DNA from 2 places in the Mesorhizobium sp. M0227 genome. Region 2 is predicted to be linked to the other one. Evidence: predicted binding sites of a transcription regulator. Region 2 holds the regulator's gene; the other holds the start of a gene.

Region 1 (3,105 bases), on a different contig from region 2:
CGAGGCCGTCCGGAATGTTGGCGGGATCAAGCACCACGGCCGCGGCGACCACCGGCCCGGCCAGGGGGCCACGGCCGGCCTCGTCCATCCCGGCGACCGGCCACAGGCCCTCCGCCATCGCCTTCGTCTCGAAGGAGAAGTCAGGCTTCTCGATGATCTCAAAGAGAGGCGGAGAATCAGAACGCGCGCGAGCCATGTTGCGGCGAGGTTCGCATCGGCTCTGATTCTCCGCAAGTCCCTCCGGGTCGGGTGGGGCGCCGGACCGGGAGGGCACCGTCTGCAGGCCGGGGCAGGCCGGACGGGATTCTGGTGCCGCGACGGATCAAACCACCGCGACGAATTGTCTCTCAAAGCAGCGTCAGCTGCACCTGGTCTTTCCCGGCGGCAACGAACTGGTCGGTCCGCAGCGTGCGCCGTTCGGCATTGAGGCCGAGCCGCTTGGCTGTGATCTCGAAGCGCCGGCCGATCTGCCAGGCGTAGGGACCGGCGCCCTTCATGCGCTTGCCCCATTCCGAATCGTAGTCCTTGCCGTCGCGCATCGAGCGGACCAGCGACATCACATGGCGGTAGCGGTCGGGATAATGGCGCAGCAGCCAATCCTTGAAGATCGGGCTGACCTCCAGCGGCAGGCGCAGGATCACGTAGCCCGCTTCGCGCGCGCCGGCCGCACGTGCGGAATCGAGGATGCGTTCCATCTCCGGATCGGTCAGGCCCGGAATGATAGGAGCCACCATGACCGACGCCGGAATGCCGGCATCCGAAAGCTGCCGGATCGCTTCCAGCCGCTTGGTCGGTGTCGACGCGCGCGGCTCCATGGTGCGCGCCAGCATACGGTCGAGCGTCGTCACCGACAGCGCCACCTTGGCGAGCCCGCGTTCGGCCATGCGTGACAGGATATCGATATCGCGCGTCACCAGAGCGGACTTTGTCACGATGCCGACTGGATGGCCGCGCGCTTCCAGCACTTCGAGAATTTCGCGCATGATCCGGTATTGCTTCTCGATCGGCTGGTAGGGGTCGGTGTTGGTGCCGATGGCGATGGTGCGCGGCTGGTAGCTGTCTTTCGAAAGCTCCTTGTCAAGCAAGCGCGCCGCATCAGGCTTGGCGAACAACTTCGATTCGAAATCCAGACCCGGCGACAGGCCCATGAACGCGTGCGTCGGGCGGGCAAAGCAATAGACGCAGCCATGCTCGCAGCCGCGATAGGGGTTGATGGAACGGTCGAAGGAAATGTCGGGCGATTCGTTGCGGGTGATGATTGTGCGCGGCTTCTCGACCTGCACTTCGGTCTTGAAGGGCGGCAGTTCCTCCAGCGAATTCCAGCCATCGTCGAACACGTGCCGGCTGATCGGCTCGAACCGGCCGGACGGATTGATACCCGCTGACCTGCCGCGGTTGCGGTCCGGGCGGACACGCATGCCGCTCTGCTCGACCATCGCGTTGGCCATCTCGGCTCTTCCTGCTCCGAAAGCTGCAATGTCGGCGCGCACGATCTGTTCCATTTTCGCCCGCTCCCAGGGACTGTCCATGTTGTGTCGAATCGCTCTGCTCATGAAATTATTCCTATTTCGTTGATAAGAACAAAGCAAGAACTTTCTATGGTGCGATGCAAAACTGGCGCTGTCGGGCGCTTTCCGCTATTCGGCTAAGGATGCTCAGTGTTCTCATCGAAACCCGCAACGACGAGGAGGGCCTCGCCCGCACGCTCGCCTCGTTGATTGGCGGCGCGGTCGAAGGCGTGGTGCGTGAAGTCATCGTCTGCGACACAGGCTCTACCGACCAGACGCATCATGTGGCCGAGCATGCCGGCTGTCAGTACGTGACGGGCGGTGTCGCTGCCGGCATCCGCCAGGCCAAGGGGGATTGGTTGCTGCTCCTGGAGCCGGGCGCGCGGCTGGTGGAGGGCTGGATCGATGAAGTTGTCGCCCATACGGCCAGGCAGACCATGGCGGCACGGTTTTCGCGCACGCGAGCCAGTCGCACGCCATTCCTGGCCCGGGTCTTTTCGGGAAACCGCGCCTTGGCCGACGGCTTGCTGATCAGCAAGCGTCAGGCGGCGGCCGCGGCCAAGAGTGCCGGCAGTGCCGAGGCCATCGCCCGCGGCCTCGCGACGAAGCGGCTCGACGCCGAAATCTGGATGGCGCCGGCCAAGCAGGAGCGCCGCCCCTCGACGTGATTTTTTGCAGTTGCTCAGGTCATTGTGCATTGCACAAAGTTTGACGCGGGGTTAGCTTCCGTTCAAGCGGGAATTGGGTTTGGGTCATGCCGAGAGGCGAGCACCGATGCGGCATCGGTGGTGCTCTCATAGCCGAGGACCCAATGAAGCTTTCAACCCCCGACACATCCGGCGCGGCCAGTCTCGAGGCCATTGCGCGCAACGGCAGCCTGCTGCGGCGCATCGCCGTGCGTATTCCAACCTATCTGACGGACCTGCGTGAGAACCCTGCCTGGCTGCCGATGTTCGTGTTGGCGCGCACCATGCCCGGACGCCGCATGCATTGGCTCGGCGCAAAGCGCGCCCGCCCGGTCGCCAATGCCGGGGATACGATGTTTGCCGGTGTCGAACGGGGAGCGGTCGTCGATGCGTTGCGCTCCGACGGGCTGTTCTCAGGCCTGGTCCTGCCGCCTGATATCCATGAAGAGATCGCCGACTTCGCCGGGCGCACGCCTTGCTTCGGCAATTTCGACCGCCGTCTCGAATTCATGCCGGGGGAACATGCCGAGGCCGAGAAACGCCTTGGCCGCTCGCTGCTTAGCGGGCATTTTTTCGAGCGCATCCTCGACTGCCCGGCGGCGCTTGCCATCCAGCGCGATCCGCTGCTTCTGGATATTGCCGCGCACTATCTCGGCGGCCAGGCGAAACTGATCACGACGCGGGTCTGGTGGAGTTTTCCCACAGGTGCCGCTTCGGATGCCGACAAGAACCTCGCCTCGCTCGGCAAGTATCATTTTGACCTCGACGACTGGCGCATGCTGAAATTCTTCTTCTACCTCAAGCCGGTCGACGCCGACACCGGTCCGCATGTCTATGTCAGGGGCAGCCACAAGCGCCGCAGCCTAAAGCATCAGCTTACCCTTCTGGTCGGCCATCCCGCGCAACAGGTT
Region 2 (3,105 bases):
GCCAGCGCGCTGTTGATGCCTTTCGGATTGGATTGGCCGGCTCTCTACCTGATGGGTAAGGGCCTGACGATGATGATCGCCATATCAGGCTGGATCTCCGAGCGTTCGCCTGTCGATGGGGTCGGGCTGATTTCGCAGCAGTCGGTCCTGTTGGTGGCAATTGCCCTGGTCATCGCGACAATGGCGACAACTTGGCTGCGGCTCGCTGCTCTGCCATTCGCGCTGGCAGGCTTGCTGACCGTCTCGGATACGCGCACGCCGGATGTGCTAATCTCGGAAGACGCCCGGCTGGTGGCGTTGCCGATCGGTGGCGGTGAGCTTGCCGTCAGCCGGGAACGGCCGAACGAATTCACCGTCGACAACTGGAAACGCGCCCTGACATCAGAAACCATCGTCGTGCCAGAGGTGTTCGACAACAGCGATGGGCAATTCGATGTCGCGGATGCCGTTGATCTGCCGCTGGGATCGCCGTTCTATTGCTCCTCAGGCGTTTGCGTGGCCAGGCACATGTCCGGTGCGATCATTGCCTATGTCGAGGACCGCAAGGACGCCTGGAAAGCCTGCGGCTTCGCCGAGCTGATCGTCATCAATGACGCCACCGCGTATGACGCCTGTCACAATCCGCTGGTTCTCGTCATCACCAAGCGGCAACTGGCTCGCAAAGGCAGTGCCGCGGTCTTCTTCGATCGCCAATCGGCGACCACGCCGGCGACGATCAGCTTCGCGGTGGACAGCCCATATCGGCCCTGGCACACGCAACGCAAATACTCTCGTGAGGCAAGGGGGCTGGCACCCTTCAAGAAACCGGAGAAGCCAGCGGCCAACCCACAGCCGCCTCAGTAGCGGCGGATCAGGCCGACGAGCTTGCCTTGCACCTTGACCCTGTCCGGGCCGAAAATACGGGTTTCATAGGCCGGATTGGCGGCTTCGAGAGCAATCGAAGCGCCCTTGCGGCGGAACCGCTTCAGCGTCGCTTCCTCTTCATCGACCAGCGCCACGATGATCTCGCCGGGGCTCGCCGTGTCGGCATTGCGGATGATGACGGTGTCGCCGTCGAAGATACCGGCCTCGATCATCGAGTCTCCCTTGACCTCCAGCGCATAGTGGGCGCCGCCCATGATCATGTCCGGCGGCACCGAGATCGAATGCGTCTGATGCTGGATGGCATCGATCGGCACACCGGCAGCGATACGGCCCATGACCGGGATCGACACGGCGGAGACCGCATCGTCATCATTGCCGGGCGAGGGCATCCGCGAAGGCGCCGGCTTGATCTGCCGGCCAAGGGCGCCACCCTGACCGAGACTGCCCTGGATGACGCTTGGCGAAAACTTCTTTGCCGCGTTGAGACCGGGCGCGATCGAGTCCGGCAATCGCAGCACTTCCAGCGCGCGTGCCCGGTTGGGCAACCGGCGAATAAAGCCGCGCTCCTCAAGTGCGGTGATCAGCCGATGAATCCCGGATTTGGAGGCAAGGTCAAGCGCCTCCTTCATCTCGTCGAAGGATGGCGGAATGCCGCTCTCCTTCAGGCGTTCATGGATGAACATCAGCAGTTCATGTTGCTTGCGCGTCAGCATGGCGGCCCCCAGGTTACCTGAAACCAGAATCGAAAAACAAACCCAGAACAAACCCTATCTGTTCCAGTTGTGTTCTGCAACCGTTTAAAGTTTAATGAATTTGTTAAGGCTGCTGAAATTATTTGGCGCTTGCCAGCGGGTCGCGATCAACAGGCGCTAGGCACGGCGATGCGCCTGCTCACATTGAAATTATTATGGTTAATGACCTGTGGCTCATCCTCGACCCAAGGCTTGGCATTATTAGTCTATCGACCTCCACAAAGGACGATATCAATCTTCGGGACGTTCGTTTGCCGTGAACGAAACGGAGCCAAAACGCCAACGTCTGTTGGCATTTGTGGCTGGAAATTCAGCCCTCCGTCATCTGCCAAGGCAGTGAGGGCGGCGGCGGTGGATCGCGGGGATCGTTGCGTCAGGTAACGGCTTCCTTGACCGCGAAACGGCGGTCCTTCCATGCGCCCGTGCGCAGAATATCCTCCAGCACCTCAACCGCCAGCCACACATCCTTGTAGCCGACATAGAGCGGCGTGAAGCCGAAACGGATGGTCGATGGCGCACGAAAATCACCGATGACGCCGCGCTCGATCAGCGCCCGCATGATTTGATAGCCGTGATCGTGAAGGAACGACACCTGGCTGCCGCGCCTGGTCGCGTCGCGGGTGGTCTCCAGCGTGAGACCGTAGGCGCCGCACCTGGCTTCGACGAGCTGGATGAACAGTTCTGTCAACGCGACACTCTTCTTTCGCAATGCCGCCATGTCGACGTCATTCCAGATGGCAAGCGCGCCTCTGAGCGCCCGCATCGACAGGATCGGCTGAGTGCCGCACAAAAAGCGGCGGATGCCGGTGCCGGCAACATAACCCCGTTCGAAGGCAAAGGGCCGCGCATGGCCCCACCAGCCGCTGAGCGGCTGGCTGATATCGCCGTGGTGGCGCTGCGCGGCATAGATGAAGGCCGGTGCGCCCGGACCGCCGTTGAGGTACTTGTAGGTGCAGCCGATGGCGAAATCGGCATTTGCGTGATCGAGCTCGACGGGCAGGGCGCCGGCGGTGTGGCAAAGATCCCAGACGATCAGCGCTCCGGCCGCATGAGCTTTGCGCGTCAGCGCCGCCATGTCGCGCAGTTCACCCGATTTGTAATTGACGTGATTGACCAGCACCACCGCGACGTTTTCGTCGATCAGCTCTTCGATGGTCGGCGCGTCGACACCCGCGAGGCGCAGCAGGACGCCATCCCGGGTCGAGGCCACGCCTTCGGCGATGTACAGGTCGGTGGGAAAACTGTCACCTTCGGCGACGATGGCCGACCGGCCGGGCCGCATCTCCATCGCCGCGTGCAGCACCTTGTAGATGTTGGTCGATGTCGTGTCGCAGACAACGGTCTGGCCGGCCGCGGCTCCTATCAGGCGTCCGAGCTGGTCGCCGAGTTCGATTGGCATCTCGAACCATCCGGCCGTGTTCCAAGCTCGGATGAGATCCTGGGCCCATTCTTGGGTCGCCGCCTGCTGCAGCTCGCTGAAAACGGCATG

What was found. The regulator LexA, encoded in region 2, represses DNA repair genes until DNA is damaged. The targets are predictions, from matches to a motif close to TGTTCNNNNTGTGTTCNG.
Region 1: NKJ00_RS02695 (PA0069 family radical SAM protein) is a predicted target of LexA. The motif match lies at 1,577-1,594, and genes of this name have one in related genera.

The regions. Positions count from the first base shown of each region.
Region 1 covers NZ_JAMYSJ010000001.1:606,475-609,579, forward strand. The annotation lists gene rnhB (ribonuclease HII) at 1-196, opposite strand, end outside; gene NKJ00_RS02695 (PA0069 family radical SAM protein) at 348-1,502, opposite strand; gene NKJ00_RS02700 (glycosyltransferase) at 1,652-2,176, shown strand; gene NKJ00_RS02705 (hypothetical protein) at 2,320-3,105, shown strand, end outside.
Region 2 covers NZ_JAMYSJ010000022.1:28,735-31,839, forward strand. The annotation lists gene NKJ00_RS24305 (ComEC/Rec2 family competence protein) at 1-843, shown strand, start outside; gene lexA (transcriptional repressor LexA) at 837-1,577, opposite strand; gene kynU (kynureninase) at 1,990-3,105, opposite strand, start outside.